DNA from 3 places in the Micromonospora sp. NPDC047670 genome. Region 2 is predicted to be linked to each of the others. Evidence: riboswitches for the same ligand, from Rfam matches in the RefSeq annotation. Region 2 holds a riboswitch; each other region holds the start of a gene.
The links. Region 2 has a riboswitch for cyclic di-AMP ahead of ACGF7U_RS18635 (NlpC/P60 family protein). Riboswitches for the same ligand answer to the same signal wherever they lie in the genome.
Positions count from the first base shown of each region.

Region 1: linked by a shared signal. The riboswitch ahead of ACGF7U_RS02025 (coiled-coil domain-containing protein) and the one ahead of ACGF7U_RS18635 (NlpC/P60 family protein) in region 2 are both predicted to bind cyclic di-AMP.
Region 3: linked by a shared signal. The riboswitch ahead of ACGF7U_RS04980 (coiled-coil domain-containing protein) and the one ahead of ACGF7U_RS18635 (NlpC/P60 family protein) in region 2 are both predicted to bind cyclic di-AMP.

Region 1 is NZ_JBIDDA010000001.1:430,410-436,869, reverse strand. It holds gene ACGF7U_RS02045 (metal-sensitive transcriptional regulator) at 1-180, shown strand, start outside; gene ACGF7U_RS02040 (DUF305 domain-containing protein) at 299-931, opposite strand; gene ACGF7U_RS02035 (hypothetical protein) at 1,009-1,515, opposite strand; gene ACGF7U_RS02030 (YibE/F family protein) at 1,841-3,193, shown strand; cyclic di-AMP (ydaO/yuaA leader) riboswitch at 3,360-3,491, shown strand; gene ACGF7U_RS02025 (coiled-coil domain-containing protein) at 3,495-4,514, shown strand; gene ACGF7U_RS02020 (carbonic anhydrase) at 4,637-5,392, opposite strand; gene ACGF7U_RS02015 (helix-turn-helix transcriptional regulator) at 5,630-5,953, shown strand; gene ACGF7U_RS02010 (hypothetical protein) at 6,096-6,460, opposite strand, start outside.
Region 2 is NZ_JBIDDA010000007.1:62,104-68,563, forward strand. It holds gene ACGF7U_RS18610 (nitroreductase family deazaflavin-dependent oxidoreductase) at 1-169, shown strand, start outside; tRNA gene ACGF7U_RS18615 (tRNA-Gly) at 404-477, opposite strand; gene ACGF7U_RS18620 (zinc metalloprotease) at 869-1,852, shown strand; gene ACGF7U_RS18625 (pyridoxamine 5'-phosphate oxidase family protein) at 1,980-2,531, opposite strand; gene dcd (dCTP deaminase) at 2,610-3,188, shown strand; gene ACGF7U_RS18635 (NlpC/P60 family protein) at 3,261-4,301, opposite strand; cyclic di-AMP (ydaO/yuaA leader) riboswitch at 4,314-4,451, opposite strand; gene ACGF7U_RS18640 (N-acetylmuramoyl-L-alanine amidase) at 4,691-6,460, shown strand, end outside.
Region 3 is NZ_JBIDDA010000002.1:79,430-85,889, reverse strand. It holds gene ACGF7U_RS04995 (alpha/beta fold hydrolase) at 1-917, shown strand, start outside; gene ACGF7U_RS04990 (HelD family protein) at 1,153-3,270, shown strand; gene ACGF7U_RS04985 (cation diffusion facilitator family transporter) at 3,360-4,277, shown strand; cyclic di-AMP (ydaO/yuaA leader) riboswitch at 4,431-4,562, shown strand; gene ACGF7U_RS04980 (coiled-coil domain-containing protein) at 4,576-5,646, shown strand; gene ACGF7U_RS04975 (SRPBCC family protein) at 5,747-6,214, opposite strand; gene ACGF7U_RS04970 (1-phosphofructokinase family hexose kinase) at 6,385-6,460, shown strand, end outside.

The DNA.
Region 1 (6,460 bases), on a different contig from region 2:
TACTGCATCGACGTGCTCACCCAGATCTCCGCGATCCAGGCGGCCCTGGACAAGGTCGCCCTCGGCCTGCTCGACGGGCACGCCCGGCACTGCATGCACGAGGGGGCGGCCGAGGGCCGGGCCGACGAGATGGCCACCGAGATGATGGCCGCCGTCGGCCGCCTCATGAAGCGCGGCTGACCCGCCCGCCGGCCGCCCGACCTCGCCGGCCGCCCGACCCCGCCGGCCGTCCGGCGGCGGCAGGCCCGGCCGACGGGTGCCCCGGCGCCGACGAGGTGCGGCACCGGGGCCACCGGGATCAGAGCCGGCCGAGGATCTTCCGCATCGTGTCGATCTCGGCCTGCTGGGTGGCGACGATCTGCCCGGCCAGGGCCTTGGCCTCCGCGTTCACGCCCCGGGAGAGCTCCTCCCGGGCCATGGTGACGGCGCCCTCGTGGTGGGCGATCATCATGGTCAGGAACTGCCGGTCGAACTCCCGGCCGGAAGCCGCCGCCAGCCTCGCCATCTCGGCGTCGGACATCATGCCGGGCATCCCGTGGTCCATGTGCGGCAGCTCGGCGCCGGGCGACGGCACCGGCCGCCCCCAGGCCGACAGCCAGCCGCTCATCGTCGCGATCTCGGGCGCCTGAGCGGCCCTGATCTCCCCGGCAAGCCGCTTGACCTCCGGGTCCGCCGCCCGCGTCGCGGCCAGGTCCGCCATCTCGACCGCCTGCCGGTGGTGCGGAATCATCATCTGGGCGAACATCGCGTCGGCTTCGCCGGCGTCGCCGGCCGCGCCGGACGCGGTGGCCGCCGGCGCGCTGCTGCCGGGCGCGCCGTGCCCGGCGCCCGGGGCGGGATGCCCGTCGCCGCCGCAGGCGGTCAGGGCGAGGGCCACGGTGACGGTGGCGCCGGCCAGGGCGGCACGGCGCGCGAGGGTACGAGTGATCACGTCTGAGCCTTTCGGTGTCGGAACGTACGCAGCACGACGGGGACGCGGACCGGCGGACCGGACCGCGCCGGGGCGTCCTATCTGCGCAGCACCGAGACCGTGGCGAGCCGCAGACCGACCGGCCGGGGTGGCGGGGCGCGGGGCGACCGCTCCGACCCGCCCGACGCCCGGCCCGCCGGTGTGACGGCGCGTACGCCGGCCAACAGCAGCACGGCCGCGAGCAGCGAGGCGGCGAGCGCGCCCAGCACCGCCAGGCACACGCCCCACCACGGCGGCCCGCCGCTCGCCCCGCCGGACGGGAGGAGCCGCTCGTGCGGACAGTCGCCCGGGCAGGCCACGACGCCGGACAGCGCCGCCGCGACGGCGTACGGGACGGCGGCGGTGTGTTCGGCGGGCGACGCGCCGCCACGCGGACCGGCGACGGCGTGCGCCGCGGTGTCGGCGGCGTGGCCCGTGGCGTCGCCGGAATGGCCCGTGGCGTGTGAGCCGTGACCGAGGGTGTGCATCGCGGTCAGACCGAGCAGCGTGCCGACGAGCAGCAGGAGCCGGGCCCACCGCCCCGCCGTCACCGTCGCCGTCCGCACACCCCCACGCTAGTCCCCGGGGTCGGCGCGTCCGGCGCGACGGGCGCATCCCACCGCGGTCCGCGCCCGACACCGGCCCGCACGACCTGCGTCCGGATGCCGGGATGGCTACCATTCGGCCGGTGGCCCCATGGACCCCGCACCGCCCGCCCCGCCTCCCCGACCGGGCGGCGGCACCGACCGTCCGCGACCGCTCGGGCCGGACGATCGCGGTACGTGGCCGGCTCGCCACCCCGGGGCGATCCGCCGCCGAAGTCACCCGGGAACGCTGAACCGACCGGCCCGCTGGCACGTACCCCGCCCTGGATTCGTTGGGAGACACTCAATGGGCGCCGACCACACCCGTCCCGCACCGTCCGCCCCGCCGGGGGTGCGACGGATCCTCGTCGCGACGGTGGTGCCCCTCTTCGTCGCGACCCTGATTGCGGCCCTGGCGCTCTGGCCGTGGGACGCTCCGGAGGCCGCGCCCGGCACCGACCCGCCCCGCCACCACGGCACGGTGACGCGGGTGGTGACGGAGCCGTGCCCGCCCGCCCCGGAGACCCCGGAGGGGAGCCCGGGCGCCACGGAGGGCCCGTGCGGCACCGTCACGGTACGGGTGGACGACGGTCCCGACGCCGGCCAGCAGGTGGAGACGCCCGTGCCGGCCGGGCCCGGCGCGCCGACGGTCGCGGTCGGCGACGAGATCATCCTGGTCGAGCTCACGGACCCCGCCGACCCCTCGGCGACCGCCTACAACATCGCCGAGCACCAGCGCGGCCAGCCGTTGCTCTGGCTGGTGGTGCTGTTCGCCGCGGCGATCGTCGCGTTCGGGCGGTGGCGCGGCCTCGCCGCACTGGCCGGCCTGGCGGCGAGCTTCGCGATCCTGCTCACCTTCGTGCTGCCCGGCATCAGCGCCGGGCGCCCGCCGCTGCTGGTCGCCGTCGTCGGCGCCGCCCTGATCATGTTCGTGGTGCTCTACCTGACCCACGGGGTGACCGCACAGACCTCGGTCGCCGTGCTCGGCACCCTGGGCAGCCTGGTGCTGACCGGGGTCCTCGGCACGATCGCCACCGCGGCGACCCACCTGACCGGCTTCGGCACCGAGGACGCCACCACGCTGTCGATGTTCCAGGCCGACGTCGACCTGCACGGCCTGCTGCTCGCCGGGATCATCATCGGCTCGCTCGGCGTGCTCGACGACGTCACGGTGACCCAGGCCGCGACGGTCACCGAACTGGCGCACGCCAACCCCGGGCTGTCCCGAATGCAGCTCTACCGCGCGGCGACGCGGGTCGGCCGCGCGCACATCGCCTCGACGGTGAACACCATCGTGCTGGCGTACGCCGGCGCCTCGCTGCCGGTGCTGCTCCTGCTGACCGCCGACTCCCGGGCGGTGACCCAGATCCTGACCAGTGAGTTCCTGGCCCAGGAGATCGTCCGCAGCGCCGTCGCCACCCTGGGCCTGATCGCCGCCGTGCCGCTGACCACCGGCCTCGCGGCCCTGGTGACGACGGCCGGCCGGCGCGGCGGCGGCTCCGCCGACCCCGGCGCGCCCCCGACCCCGCCGGTCCCACGACCGGCGGCGGACCGGTCCGAGGCGTTGGAGGCCCTGAGCGGGCCGCGCGCCGGGAGCACGCCCACCGCCGCCCCCGCCGGGTGGCCCGATCGAGACGGGAGCACGGACACCGCATGGTGACACTCCTCAGCGTGACCGATCAGGACGTCCCGCCTGATAAACGCGTCACTGGTCACCGTCCGCCATTACGAAATAACGCATTTAGTCGGCTTAGGGACGTAGATCCCCGGGAGGACTCTCGGGTAACCTCGCTGCCGGTCACCGCCGAAGGCGCGCAGCGGCGCCTGCGGTGCCGCCGCCCAATCGCCGTCAGGCGAGCCGGGGACCCAGGTACGTGGGGTGAATCCGCGACAGCGGTAGGGGCCACTTCCGCCCCGAACCCGTCAGCTAACCCGGTCGGCGGTCGACGGAAGGGAAAACTGTGACGGCACCCCTACGCCGCTGGTTGACACCTGTGGTGGCCGTGATCGCCGCCCTGGCCGTCTTCGCCGGGCCCCTCCCGGCGGCGGCCGCACCCACGACACCGCCCCAGCCCTCGGGCCACGGGGACGACGAGCCCAAGCTGCTCAACGACCTGATCGAGGCGCGGAACCGGAGCTACGTCCAGGCCAAGTCCAAGCTGGCGAAGTCGAAGAAGCGCCAGCTCGAACTGGCCCTTGAGGTCGACCGGGCGCAGGCCGAGCTGGCGGCGCTGGCTCCGCAGGTGAGCGAGATCGCGGCCCAGTCCTACCGGACGGGGCGGATCGGCGCGGTGTCGATGCTGCTGGACACCGCCAGCCCCGACTCGTTCGTCCAACGCGCCGCCGCGCTCGACGAGCTGAACCTGGTCAACTCCAAGAAGCTCGCCGCGGTGAACGCGGTCAAGACCCGCGCGGAGCAGGCCAAGCTGGCGCTCGACGCCGAGGTTCGCGAGCAGACGAAGCTGACCAACGAGATGGCCCGCGGCAAGCGCGAGGCGGAGAAGGCCCTCGCGCTGGTCGGCGGCAGAGGGCTGACCGGCGGCAAGGTGGTCGCCACCTCGCCGGTGGCCCGGATGGCACCGGGTCGTACCGCCGACGGCGACTGGAAGCCCCTGTCCTGCACCGAGGACGACCCCACCACCTCCGGCTGCATCACCGCGCGCACGCTGCACATGTACAAGGAGGTGAAGCGGGCCGGGTTCAACCGGTTCGTCGGCTGTTACCGCTCCGGCGGGCCGTACGAGCATCCGAAGGGCCGGGCCTGCGACTGGTCGCTGCAGCGAAGCGGCTTCTCCCCCTGGCACAACGACGACACCTACATGTACGGCAACAACCTGACCGCGTTCCTGGTCCGTAACGCCGACCGGCTCGGCATCTACTACGTGATCTGGAACCGGCAGATCTGGTTCCCGGCGACCGGCTGGAAGTCCTACAGCGGCCCGTCGAACCATACGGACCACGTGCACGTGTCACTGCTCTGACGGCGGTAGCCGACAGGGCCGCACCCGCGTCCGCGGGTGCGGCCCTGTCGCCGTCTGTGGGCTCTTCTCGAAGCGACGCCGGGCACCCGGGCGGACCGGGTGACGTCGAACGGCCGGTCGGGTCAGGCGACGGCGGCGGCGACGGCCGGCTGCGTCCCGTCGACCGCGCCCATCCGGGGCGGCACGGCGGCCACGACCCGCGCCTCGCCGGCGGCCAGCCGGTACGACATGCCGACGACGGCGCAGCGCCCGGCGGCCACCTCGGCGGCCAGCACGGCCGAGCGGTCCAACATCGCCTCGACGGTGCACCCGATGTGGATGTCGACGATGCGGTCGATGTCGTCCACGCCCTCGGCGGCCGCCCGGCGCAGGCTGGGCACCACGGCGTCGACCACGGCGTTGAGGTGCCCCTCGGGGGCCGTGCCGGTGGCGTCCGCCGTACGGGCGGCCTGGACGGCCCCGCAGGAGTCGTGCCCGAGCACCACCACCAGCGGCGTGTGCAGGACCGTCACGGCGTACTCGACGCTGCCCAGCACCTCGGGGCCGACCGTGTGCCCCGCGGTGCGGACCACGAAGAGGTCGCCGAGGCCGCGGTCGAAGATGATCTCGGCCGCGAGCCGGGAGTCGGAGCAGCCGACGATCACCGCGAACGGGTGCTGCCCGTCCGCGACCGCAGCACGGTGCCCGGCGTCCTGGTTGGGGTGGTGGGGGGCGCCGGCGACGAACCGACGGTTGCCGGCCTGCAACTCGGCGAGCGCCAGCTCCGGACTGCCCGACGGGGGGATCGCGTCGCGCACCGCAACCGGGTCCCCCGGTGCCGGCTCCGACGACTTCCGCTCCGGGCCCGGCTGAACGCCGGGGGATCCGGGACGACTCATCTCCCTCACCTCGTCCCTCACGAACGACCTGGTCACCCCGGCCGACGCTGGGCGCGGGCTGCCCCCACGGTCACACGCACCCAAAGATACGTCAAGGGATGCGTGATATGCGTTTCATATGTTTGCGCCCGCCCGCGGACTCGGGCGGGACCTTCCCGGCTGCCCCGCCCGCCGGCCGTCCGGCGACGGCGCGAGGGCGCGGCGGAAAACCCGAAAGGCGCGCCATACGATGACGACATGGCGACGACAGGGGAGAACGGGAGCACCCGCAACTGGACGTTCCTGACGAACCACGGGCACGTGCTGCTCGCCATCGCCCGCAACCCCACCGCCCGGCTACGCGACGTCGCGGACGAGGTGGGCGTCACCGAGCGGGCCGCCCAGGCGATCGTCGCCGACCTGGAGGCCGGCGGCTACCTGAGCCGCACCCGGGTGGGCCGGCGCAACGAGTACACGCTCAACCCGGCCGGGCGGTTCCGGCACCCCGCCGAGGCCGACCGGCAGGTCGGCGCCCTGCTCGCCCTTTTCGCCGACGACGCCGAGAGCGCCGACCGCACCTGAGGCGCAACCCGCCGAGGCGCGCGGCATCCCCGCCACCCCTTCGACGGTCCGCCGGCCGGCTTCGCCGGCGCCGGCGGACCTGCTCGTCCGAGGCCGCCTGGTCGTGGTCCGGATCCGGCCGGGCAGCCGACGGGCCCGCCGATCAGCCGGCGCGGGCGACGGGGCCGATCAGCTGACGTTCGGTGGGGGTCATGCTGAGCATCACCCACTGCACCTTGCCCTTGGTGATCAGGCCGACCATCTCGGGGTGCAGCTGGGTGAACCAGCTCTGCACGCTCATCAGGCCCAACGCGCTCGCCGCCGTCGCGGCCTCCGTCTCCACCAACCGCTGGAGCAGCACGATGTCGCTGCGTACCAGCGCGTCGACGTCCCAGCCTGCCAGGTCGTCGCGGACCACCAGGGTGGCCCGCCAGGGCGCGCTGAGGCCCGAGTCAGGGCCGGTGACCGGGCCGGTGTCGATCACGACGAGCTGCGGCTCGGTCGGGGTGGCCACGGTCGGTGGCGCAG
Region 2 (6,460 bases):
GCGCCCTGCCACTGCGGACGAGCGTCCACGCCAGTGGCGGCTGATGGTTTCCACCATGTCGGAATACGCGGCCTACCAGCAGCGGATTACCCGGGAGATCCCCGTGGTCCTCCTGGAACGCGTCCAGGACCTCAACGGGGAACCTCTGGGCGACGGCAGCGCGCCCTGAGAGGGACCTGATCTCCTCGTCGGCGGTTGCAGGCCGCCCAGGCTCCCCGGACGGCGACAAGGTGGAGGCCTACGTCCGAACACGCCTCTGGCCCGTCCGGGGAGGCTGGTAGCCGTCGAAACGACGGCCGGGATGACCGGGGCTGATGGCACGCCAACGGCACGCGGCACGATCGTTGCCTCGGAGCATCGAAGGCCCTGGCGGGGACTCGCGTCCTGACCAGGGCCTTCGTGCTGGAGCGGGTGACGGGAATCGAACCCGCACTGTCAGCTTGGGAAGCTGATGTTCTGCCATTGAACTACACCCGCAGGCGGCACCACTGTACCTGAGTCGTCACGCCGGTGCACCCAGGTACCCCCTCCGACGCCGCGCCGCGTCGCCCACGGGACGCAAGAGTGGCTCGCGGCCACCGGCGCAGGAGGTGGACGCCCGCCAAGCCGGCATGATCCGCTCGCGCCGCGGCCTGCCGGCTGATACACCCGAAGACCGGCGCCAGCGAGCCGTCGGCGGCATGGATCGCTACCGAGAAGCACCATTTCATCGCCAATTGTCGATCAGATACGACGCCGGCCAGGAAAAAGTTTCATCGCGGCAACATATGGCCGTTCTCAAATCCGTCGATCGGTTGTAACGTCTGGCCAACGTTCTCAGCCACGGCGTGACATACCCCCTGTCGCGTCGCCAGAAAGAGGTGGGCCCATGGGACTCCGTCCCAACCTGCTGACCCGGCGTACGGCCGGCGTCGCGACGACGACCCTCGCGTTGCTGCTCAGCACCGCCGCGGTGGGCGTCGTCCCGGCCGCGTCGGCCTTCTCCGCCGCCCCGAGCGAGGTCTGCGTCGAGCCGGCCGACGTCCACTCGGACTCCCGCGTGAAGGCGGGTGCCGCGACCAGGCACGAGCCGAACGAGCTGACCCTGGCGGAAACCCGCGAGCGCGAGGCCGACCTGGCCGCCGCCCTGCGCGAGCGGGCCCGGTTCCGCACCGGCGCCGGCGCCTCCACGATGGCCACCGTCACCATCCCCGTCGTCGTGCACGTGATCCAGCGGGACGCCACCCGGGCCGGCGGCAACATCCCGGATTCGATGATCACGTCTCAGATCAACGTGCTGAACCAGTCCTACAGCGGGGCGACCGGCGGCGCGCCCACCGCGTTCAGCTTCCAGCTCCAGAAGATCAACCGGGTGACCAACCCGGCGTGGTACCCGATCGTGCAGGGCTCCTCGGCCGAGCGGTCGATGAAGACCTCGCTGCGCGAGGGCGGCAAGAACACGCTCAACGTCTACCTGGGCGAGCTGAGCAACGACCTGCTCGGTTGGGCGACCTTCCCGACCCGGAAGCTGAACAGCATGGACGGCGTCGTCGTGCTGAGCGAGTCGCTGCCGGGCGGCACGGCCGCCAACTACAACCAGGGCGACACGGGCACCCACGAGGTCGGTCACTGGCTGAACCTCTACCACACCTTCCAGGGCGGCTGCTCCGGCTCGGGTGACAGCGTCAGCGACACCGCGCCCGAGGCCTCGCCGGCGTTCGAGTGCCCGACCGGCCGGGACACCTGCACCGCCCCGGGCGTCGACCCGATCACCAACTTCATGGACTACACCTACGACTCCTGCATGCACCAGTTCACCGCCGGGCAGGCCAGCCGAATGCTGACCGCCTGGAACGCGTACCGCGCGGCGTAATTCCCCAGTACGACAGGCAGGCACCGGTGCCGGCCCCCGCTCGACGGGGGCCGGCACCGTCGCCTTCGGGCGGGGCGGGGCGGTGTGGCGCCCCGGACGGGGACGGCCCGGGGCGTCACACCGCGTCTCAGGCGGCCGGGCGGGCGGCGAGGCTGTCGCCGCTCACCGACCGCGTCGCGGGCTCCGCCGCGACGTCGGGGGCGGTCGCCCGGGGGTCGAGCCAGACCTGGACGGCGGGCCGCCCGTGTCCCTCGCCCGCGCCGCCCACGCCGCCCGGCTCACGGCGGGCGAGCATCGCCACGTCGACGGTGAACTCGAACAGCCGCCAGTCGACCTGCGGCGCGGCCCGGTGGCTGCGGGCCAGCCGGGCCACCCGGGCCGGGTCGGTCACCGGCCGGGCGTGGCCGGCGACGTAGGCCTCGTCGTCGCTCTCCTCCGGCGGGAAGGAGTGCAGGGCGTAGCGGCCGTCGCGCTCCAGGTCGCGCCGCTTCGGCGAGTCGACCACGAAGCAGAAGAGGCCCTCGTCGGTGATCACCGGGGAGACCGGATGGACGCGGGGCCCACCATCGGCGCGGACGGTGGCCAGATAGCCGAAGCCCGGCCCGTACTGCTGCATGAGAACGCGGATCCCGTCGGCGAGGCGGGGCTCGTCGGCGGCGAATTCGGACCAGGAAGCCATGCCGACATTCTATCGAACACGTGTACGAACAGGTAGTCCGACACGCAGGTCACGCACATCGCTCGCTATGGTGTTCCGATGCTGCTCTCCGACCGCGACCTGGTCTCCGAGATCAAGGCGGGCACGCTCGCGCTGGAGCCGTTCGAGCCCACGCTGGTGCAGCCGTCCAGCATCGACGTACGCCTCGACAAGCTCTTCCGGGTCTTCAACAACCATCTCTACACCCACATCGACCCGGCGATGCAGCAGGACGACCTGACGTCGATGGTCGAGGTGCCCGAGGGCGAGCCGTTCGTGCTGCACCCGGGCGAGTTCGTGCTCGCCTCGACGCTGGAGGTGATCTCGCTCGGCGACCAGCTCGCCGGGCGGCTGGAGGGCAAGTCGAGCCTGGGTCGGCTCGGCCTGCTCACCCACTCCACCGCGGGCTTCATCGACCCGGGCTTCTCCGGCCACGTGACGCTGGAACTGTCCAACGTGGCCAACCTGCCCATCACCCTCTGGCCGGGCATGAAGATCGGCCAGCTCTGCATCTTCCGGCTCTCGTCGCCGGCCGAGCACCCGTACGGCTCGGCGGTCTACGGCTCGCGCTACCAGGGGCAGCGGGGTCCGACCCCGAGCCGCTCCTGGCAGCACTGGCGCACCTGGCCGACCCGCTGACGACCGCTTCGCGGGTGCCAGAAGGGGCCCTCTCCTCGACGACGTGCGTCAGGAAGGGCCCCTCCGCACACCTCAGCCGGGGCGGCCGTAGCTGTGGATCGGGCCGTCGTCGACCTTCTTCATCCTGACCGGCACCCCGGCCCGGGAGGCGTGCACCACCCAGCCCCCGCCGACGTACATGCCGACGTGGTGCAGGTCGCTGTAGTAGAAGACCAGGTCGCCAGGGCGCAGCTCGCCCCGGCTGACGGTCGCGGTGACCCGGCGCTGCTGCGCGGCGTTGTGCGGCAGCGACACCCCGGCCTTCGCCCAGGCGGCGAGCATCAGGCCCGAGCAGTCGTACGAATTCGGGCCCTCGGCGCCCCAGACGTAGGGCTTGCCGATCTGCGCGCAGGCGAACTTGACGGCGGTGCCGGCCCCGCCACCGGGATAGCTGGCCGGGCAGGGGGCGGGACGCAGCGGGCCGCCCCCACCGCTGCCGTAGATCCGCAGCCGCAGCTTCTGCAGCCGGTCGATCTCGGCGTTGATCTGCTTCTTCTTCGCCGCGAGCTGAGCCTCGGTCCGGCCGAGCTGGACGACCATCTCGTCCAACGGCGCCTTCTTCGCGGCCAGCCGGTCGCGCAGCTCCGCGACCTGCCGCACGTCCTTCTGCTGGTGCTGGGCGAACCGGTCGAGCAGTTCGAGCTGGCCGACCATCTGGTCGGGCGAGCGGCTGCCCAGCAGGGCGTTGACGGCGGAGACGTTCTCACCCTTGTAGGCGCGGACGGCCAGCGCGCTGACCTTCTTCATCGCCTGGTCGACCTGCTCCTCCAGCGGCTTGATCTGCCTGGCGAGCGCGTCGGCCTGCCTGCGCTTGGCGGCCAGGTCCTGGCGGGTGGCGTTGTGCCGTTCGATGATCGGTTCGAGCTTGTTCCAGTCCTCGTCGATCTGGCGCTCGATCTCGGCGACCGTCGGTTCGGCGTGGGCCGCCGTGGCGCCGCCGGTCAGGACGACGGCGAACGCGGCCAGGGCGGCGAGGGCGGTGGTGCAGCGGTACCAGCGTGGGCGCGGCTCAGCCGTCGTCGGGTCGGCGAGGGCCGACCGTGCCGACGGTGGCCGCGGGGCATGGTGTGCCACCGGGCTCCGTACTCCTTCTTCCCGTACCGCCTACCGGGTTAGCTGACGGGTTCGGGCGGGAAGGGGACGCCCTACCGCAGAGGCTGCGGATTCACCCCGGGGGTACCTGGGTCCCCGGCTCGCTCGGGAGCGACTCGGCGGTGTCGGACCGTTACCGCCCCGGTTGGGCGGACTGTCGCCGGCCGACGAATGACCAGAGTAGAGACGGCCGTTATCAATCCGCAACCCGTCGCGCCGTGACACACCGTGTTCACACGGACCGGAGGGAGCGCGCAACCCCGAGGACGAAGATTTTCTTCCTTTTGAAGTGACCGATGGAAAGGTATTGACCAAAGGTGCCGGCCGGGGCGAAGGTGGCCCCACATTCGCCCGTCCGACCTGGGGGTCTGATGCACCTGACAGCGACATCGAGGAGCAGACGCGTCCTGCTGGCCGCCGCCGTCGCGGCCGCCCTGGCGGCGACGCCACTCACCGCCGCCGGATCCGCCGCCGCCGCGCCGACGACCGACCGGCAGCAGCAGTACGCCGCCGCGGCGGCCGAGTACGGCGTGCCGGAGAGCGTCCTGCTCGGAGTCTCCTACCTGCAGTCCCGCTGGGACACCAACGCCGGAACGCCGAGCACCAGCGGCGGCTACGGACCGATGCACCTCACCGACGCGGAGTACGTCGCCTCCCTGCCCGGGGGCACCCACCACGACGAGGGCACCGAGGACCCGCGCGGCGACGACTCCCGCCCGTCCCTGGCCGAGGCGCACGAGCCGCCAGCCGATCCGCCCCCCGCCGAGGCCGCGCTGCGGACGCTCGACGCCGCCGCCGCACTGACCGGCGCCAGCGAGGAGACGCTGCGCACGGACGTCGCGGCGAACATCCGGGGCGGCGCGGCGCTGCTGGCCGCGTACCAGAAGGAGATCGGCGCCCCCGTCGGCGCCGGCACCGACCCGGCGGCCTGGTACGGCGCGGTGGCCCGCTACTCCGGCGCGGACAACGCCGACGCGGCGGCGGCCTTCGCCGACGAGGTCTACGGCACCATCAACGCCGGCGACAGCCGGCGCACCGACGACGGGCAGCAGGTGAGCCTGCCCGCCAGCGTGGTGCAGCCGCAGCGCACCTGGCTGGACCGGCTCAACCTGCGCAAGCTCGCCCGCCCCGACGGGCTGGAGTGCCCCGACACCATCTCCTGCGAGTGGATCCCGGCGCCCTACCAGAAGTACGGCCCCGGCGCGGGTGACTACGGCAACCACGACCTCTCCGACCGGCCCAACCGGCAGAAGATCGAGTACATCGTCATCCACGACACCGAGGGCTACTTCGGGCCGAGCGTCAACCTGGTCAAGGACCCGCGACGGGTGGGCTGGCACTACACCCTGCGGTCGGTGGACGGCCACATCGCCCAGCACATCAAGACCAAGGACGTCGGCTGGCACGCCGGCAACTGGTACGTGAACGCCAAGTCCATCGGCCTCGAGCACGAGGGCTTCGCCGGACACGGCACCTGGTACACCGAGGCGATGTACCGCACCTCCGCCAAGCTGGTCCGCCACCTGGCGGCGCAGTACGACATCCCGCTGGACCGGCAGCACATCATCGGGCACGACAACGTCCCCGGCACCGTCGCCTCGACCGTGCGCGGCATGCACTGGGACCCGGGCCCGTACTGGGACTGGTCGCACTACTTCGACCTGCTCAAGGCGCCGTTCAAGTCGACCGCCACGCCGCGGACCGGGCTGGTCACCATCGACCCGGACTTCGCCACCAACCAGCCGCAGTTCACCGGCTGCAACCGGCAACCCCCGGGCGTGCCGAACCCGCCCCCGCCGACGGCCCCCTGCCCGCTGCGCGGCTCGTCCGCGGTGGTCCTGCACAGCGCGCCGAGCCACGACGCGCCGCTGGTCAACGACATCGCGCTGCGGCCCGACGGCACCCCGAACACCATGTACATCTCGGACCACGGCGCCCGTGCCTCGGCGGGGCAGACGTACGCCCTGGCCGGGGTGCAGGGGGACTGGACCGCGATCTGGTACCTCGGCCAGAAGGCGTGGTTCCACAACCCCGCCTCGAAGCCGACCGCGAAGTGGTCCGTCGGTTTCGTGGTGACCCCCAAGGCCGGCAAGACCACCATTCCGGTGTACGGCCGGGCGTACCCGGAGCAGGCGGCCTAC
Region 3 (6,460 bases), on a different contig from region 2:
TACGTCTTCCCGACGACGTACGCCTGCACGTCGAGGCGACCGGGCCGGCGGACGCCGAGGTCACCGTGGTGCTGCTGCACGGCTGGACCCTGGACGGGCGGGCCTGGCACAAGCAGCTCTCCGACCTGCGGGAACGCTTCGACGGCGCGGTGCGGGTGGTGGCCTACGACGCCCGCGGGCACGGCCGGTCGAGCTGCATGGCGCTGCCCACCGCCACCCTCGCCCAGCTCGGCGACGACCTCGCGGCGGTGCTCGACCGGGTGGCCCCGACCGGCCGGGTGGTGCTCGTCGGCCACTCGATGGGCGGCATGACGATCATGGAGTACGCGCACCGGCACCCCGAGCACTTCGCCGCCCGGGCCGCGGGCCTGGTCTTCGTCTCGACGACGGCCGAGGGGCACACGCACACCGCCTACGGCCTCTCGCCCCGGATCGCCCGATTGATCCGGCTGGCCGAGACCACCGGGGCCGGCGTACTGGCCCGGTGCGGGTCCTGGCGGCCGCCCCGGGCGTTGCTGCGCGCCCTGCGCCCCAGCATCCGCTGGATGCTCTTCGGCGACCGCTGCGACCCGCCCGACATCCGGCTGGTGACCTCGGCGGTGGCACGCGCCTCGCTCCGCTCGATCGGCGGGTTCCGCGCCTCCATCGGGGCGCAACACCGGCTGGACACCCTCGCCAGGCTCGCCCACCTGCCGGCGGCCGCGCTGGTCGGTGACCGGGACCGGCTCACCCCGCCGCCGTGCGCCGAGTCGATCGCCGCCGCGCTCCCGGCGACCGAGCTGACCGTCTGCCCGGGCGCCGGGCACATGCTCATGATGGAACGCCCCACCGAGGTCAACGCGGCGCTGGGCGGGGTGCTCCGCCAGGTGCTCGCCGACGCCGGGGCCGCCGCGCCCGCCACCGCCCGGAAGGGCTGAGGCGGCGCGGCCCGCAGCGCCCGTGCGGGTGGCCGAGAGGGCCGGCGCGGCGCGACCCGCAGCGCCGGCGCGGACGGCCGGGGAGGCCGGCGCGGCGCGACCGGCGACGTGACGCGGGATCCTTTACCGCACCTCAGGCGCGGCTGGTTGCGCGCGGGCCGTACCCTCTTGCGGTTGGCCTGGCGCGGTTCGCGCGGTTCGCGCCGCCCGCCGCCGACGTCAGGAGGAGCGACCGTTGACCGACCAGACCACCCTGGCGCAGGAGACCGCCGTCGAGCAGCGGCACCTCGACCGGGTGTACGCCCGGCTGGCCGAGCTGCGCCGGGCGGCGGTCCGCGCCGAGAAGGAGGGCTACCGGCTCGCGCGGGTGGGCAACTTCGGAGCCCTGGTCGAGCGGGACGCGATGGTGTTCCACGCCGCGCAGCGACGGCACGTGCTGGACGCCGAGCACGAGGGGCTGGTCTTCGGGCGGCTGGACCTGCGCGACCGGCAGGTGCTGCACGTCGGGCGGCTGGGCATCCGGGACGAGGACGCGACGACACTGGTGGTCGACTGGCGGGCCCCGGCCGCCGCCGCCTTCTACCAGGCCACCCCGGCGCAGCCGCTGGGCGTGGTGCGGCGACGCATGATCCAGTCATCCGGCGAGCGGGTCACCCGGATCGAGGACGACCTGCTCGACCCGGCCGCCGCGCCCGCCGACATGGCCGTGGTCGGCGACGGCGCGCTGCTCGCCACGCTCTCGAAGGCCACCGGCCGGGGCATGCGGGACATCGTCGCCACGATCCAGCGGGAGCAGGACGAGGCGATCCGCTCCCCCGGGTCGGGCGTGACGATCGTGTCCGGCGGCCCGGGCACCGGCAAGACGGCGGTCGCCCTGCACCGGGCGGCGTACCTGCTCTACTCGGACCGCAGCCGGTACGCCGGCGGCGGCATCCTGGTGGTCGGCCCGTCCTCGGTCTTCGTCGAGTACATCGCCTCGGTGCTGCCCTCGCTCGGTGAGGACACCGCCACGCTGCACTCGCTGGGCACCCTCTTCCCGGGCATGAGCGCCACCCGCACCGACCCGCCGGCCGTGGCGGCCGTCAAGGGCTCGCTGCGGATGCGCCGGGTGCTGGAGCGGGCCGCCCGGGACGCGGTGCCGGAGGGGCCCACCGAGCTGCGCCTGCTCTACCGGGGCGAGCTGCTCCGGCTGGACCGCCGCGAGCTGGACGCCGTCCGGGACCGGGCGATGCCCCGGGGCGCCCGCCGCAACGAGGTGCGCCGCGCCGGCTTCGACGGCGTCCTCGCCGCGCTCTGGGCCCAGGCCCGCCGGCTGGGCATCGGCCGGCTGCCCGAGCAGCGCGCGTTCGAGGACGAGATCGTCGAGCGGCCGGAGTTCCGGGAGTTCCTCAAGGCGTGGTGGCCGCGACTGCACCCGCGACACGTGCTGGGCTGGCTGGCCCGCCCCGACCGGCTGCGCCGGTACGCCGGCGGGATCCTCTCCGGGGCCGAGATCCGGCTGTTGGCGGAGGCGTACCGGAGCCTGGACCGCGCCGGGCTGACGATCGCCGACATCGCGCTGCTGGACGAGCTGGACGCGCTGCTCGGCAAGCCGATGAAGCCGGCCCGGCCGAAGCGGGACCCGTACCAGTTGGCCGGCGGGGTGCGCGAGCTGAGCACGTTCGCCGACCGGCAGCGCGCCGCCCGCGAGGCGGCCCGCCAGCGCCCGGAGGACTACCGGGAGTACGCGCACGTGGTGGTCGACGAGTCGCAGGACGTCTCGCCGATGCAGTGGCGCATGATCGGCCGGCGCGGGCGGCTGGCCTCGTGGACGGTGGTGGGCGACCCGGCGCAGACGGCCTGGACCGGGGACCCGGACGAGCTGTCCCGGGCCCGCGACCAGGCGCTGGGCCGGCGCAAGCGGCACCACTTCACCCTCACCACGAACTACCGCAACTCGGCGGAGATCTTCGCGGTCGCGGCGGCCGAGATCCGCCGGCTCCACCCCGACCTCCCGCTGCCCACGGCGGTGCGCTCCACCGGCGTCGACCCGGTCGAGCTGGTGGTGCCGCCGGCGGAGCTGGAGACCGCCGTGGTGGAGGCGGCCACGGCCCTGCTCGCCGAGGTGGAGGGCACCGTCGGCGTGATCACCCCGGTGCCCCGCCGGGACGAGGTGGCCGGGTGGCTGGGCGGGCTGGCCGCGCCGCGCCTGCAGGTGGTGACCAGCCTGGAGGCCAAGGGCATGGAGTACGACGGGGTGGTCCTGGTCGCCCCGGGCGAGATCCGGGCGGACCCGGGCTCGGGCGTACGCACGCTCTACGTCGCGCTCTCCCGGGCCACCCAGCGGCTGACCACCGTCGACCCGGTCGGCTGAGCCGCCGGCCCGCCCCGCGGCCACTTGCATATATTGCGATGTGAGCATAGTTTGGACGCGGATCCGGACGGGTGACGGAGGGTGGGCGCGTGGGCGCAGGTCATGACCACCACCACGGGTCGGTCGCGAACGCCGCGCACCGCCACCGGGGTCGGCTCTGGGCCGCGTTCGCGCTGCTCGGCGCCCTGATGGTGGCGGAGGCGGTGACCGCCTTCCGCACCGGCTCGCTGGCCCTGCTCAGCGACGCGGGGCACATGTTCACCGACGTGCTCGGCATCGGCATGGCGCTCGCCGCGATCACCGCCACCCGGCGGGCCGGGGCGGACCCGCAGCGCACCTTCGGCCTCTACCGGTTGGAGGTGCTGGCCGCCCTCGCCAACGCCGTGCTGCTCTCCGGCGTCGCGGTCTACGTGGTCGTCGAGGCGGTCCGCCGGTTCGGCGACCCGCCGGAGGTGCTTGCCGGCCCGATGCTCGCGGTGGCCCTGCTCGGCCTGCTCGCCAACGTGGGCGCCTTCGCCCTGCTGCGCTCCGGGGCCAAGGAGAGCATCAACCTGCAGGGCGCCTACCTGGAGGTGCTGGGCGACCTGCTGGGCTCACTCGGCGTGATCGGCGCGGCGCTGCTGATCACCGTCACCGACTGGTGGTGGGCCGACCCGCTGGTGGCGGTGGCGATCGGGCTGTTCATCCTGCCCCGCACCTGGCGGCTCGGGCGCGCCGCGCTGCGCATCCTGGTGCAGGCCGCGCCGGAGCACCTCGAGGTCACCAAGGTGCACGACCGGCTGGCCGCCGTGCCGGGCGTCGCCGAGGTGCACGACCTGCACGTCTGGACGCTGACCTCCGGCATGGAGGTAGCCTCGGCGCACCTGACGATGGCACCGGGCGCGGAGGTCGGCGCGGTCCTCACCGCGGCCCGGTCGGCGCTGCACGAGGACTTCCGGATCGAGCACGCCACGCTCCAGATCGAGCCCGGAACGTCCCCCGGGGCCTGCGGGTCGGTTGAGTGGTAATGAGCACAACCTTAAATCTGGGCGAGTATTGTCAACTTATGTCGGATTTGACGGTAAGCGGACAGTCACCCGCAGTCACTCCCGCTGCACCAGTCACACCGGCACCGGTAGGCTCGGTTCCGGCCTTCGCCAGGCGGCACCCACCGGTGCCGGCGATGGCCGCCGCCTAATCGCCCGGTGGGGCGAACCGGGGAACCATGTTCGTGGGGTGCATCCGCGTCAGCGGTAGGGATCTTCCGTCCCGAACCCGTCAGCTAACCCGGTCGGCGGCTGACGGAAGGACACGTGTATGCCAGTGATGGCACCTGTACGACGACGCGCCGCCCGGATGGCGGCCCTGATCGCCGCGACGCTCGCCCTCGGCGCCGCGGTCGCCCCGGTCACCGCCGCCCCGGCGGCGGCCACTCCCCGCGCCGGACTGCTCGCCGCGGCGCCGGGGCAGGACGAGGAGGGCGGCACGCCCGCCCTGCGGGCCCAACTGGAGGCCGCCAGCAAGGGCTACCTCGACGCCAAGCGGGCCCTCGACACGTCGGTCAGGCGGCAGCAGCAGCTCGCCGCGCAGCTCAAGACGACCGAGACCCAGCTGACCGAGCGGACGGAGAAGGTCGGCGAGATCGCCGGGGTGGCCTACCGCAGCGGCCGGCTCGGCGTCGCGTCCGCGCTGCTCAACAGCAACTCACCGGACGGCTTCATGGACCGGGCCGCCGCCCTCGACGCGGTGGCCGCCAACGAGGACCGGGCCCTGCGCGAGCTTCAGGAGACCCGCGACGCGGCCACCCGCACCAAGCTCGCCCTGGACGGCGAGATCCGGGAGCAGCGCAAGCAGGTCACGCTGATGGCCAAGCGCAAGGAGCAGGCCGAGCGGGCGCTGACGGTGGCCAACCGGAAGCAGCAGGCCGCGGGCGGGGGCAGCGCGCCGCGCGGCACCTCGACCGCGACGGCGAAGCCGGCGCCGCGCAACTCCGACGGCTCCTGGCCGTCCGAGTCGTGCAGCGTCAACGACCCCACCCCCGCCAACGGCTGCATCACCCCGCGCACCCTGCACGCGCTCAACCAGGCCAAGGCGGCCGGCTTCACCCGCTACGTCTCCTGCTACCGCCCCGGCGGCTCCGGCGAGCACCCGAAGGGCCGGGCCTGCGACTTCGCGGCGCAGAAGGGCGGGTTCGGCGGCGACGCCACCGGCGGCGACCGGACGTACGGCAACAACCTGGCGGCGTACTTCGTCAGGAACGCCGACCGGCTGGCCGTGCTCTACGTGATCTGGTACAGGCAGATCTGGCTGCCCAGCAGCGGGTGGAAGTCGTACAGCGGCGCCAACGGCGACCCGTCCAGCGACCACACCAACCACGTGCACCTGTCGGTCTACTGACGCCCCGGCCCCGGTGACCCGCCCGTCGGGTCGCCGGGGCCGTGCCACGCGTACGCCCGTCGGCCCGGGCGGGCCTGTCGGGCGTCGTCGGCGTCCGCGCTCAGCCGGCCGGCGGCCCGGAGTCGCGGTCCAGCACGGCGCCCAGCCGGGCGGCCAGCCCCAGGTGGGCCGCGCGCGCCTGACGGAAGGCGTAGCCGAAGAGCGGCGCGGGCGCGGCGAGGGTGATCTCGACCTCGATCCGGACGACGCCGTCCGGCTCGGCCCGCAGCCGGGTCCGGTTGCGCACGGTGGTGGCCGGCCGCTGCCGCGCCACGGTGACGATCTCTTCCGGCCCGGCCACCAGGACATCGGCCTGGTAGGTGATCGGCAGCCGCAGCGGCCCGGCGGCCAACCGGTCGGTGATGAGGTAACTGGCCCGCGCGCCGGGCCGGGGCGGCACCACCCGGCGGACCCGGACGATCAGCGGATGCAGGTCCTCCTGCCGGGCCGGGTCCGCGAGCAACCCGGCGGCCTCGGCCAGGGAGCAGCGCGCCTGGACGGTGTAGCTGAAGGAATCCCGCCTGAGCACGCTGTCTCCCCACGTTGCCGTCGACCGATCGTCGCGCACGCGCGGCGCGGTGGCAACGGCGCGCCCGTACCGGCGCGGATGCCGGCCAACCGCCCTCCGGCCCGACTACCGTCGGCTGTTGAAGGGTCACCGAGCGTCGGCGGAGGCGGGAGCATGAACGGGTACGACGGATGAGCGGGCACGTGATGGTCTTCGCGCCCACGCCCCGGCTGACGGTGACCGTCGACCAGCCCAGCGACGCTCCGG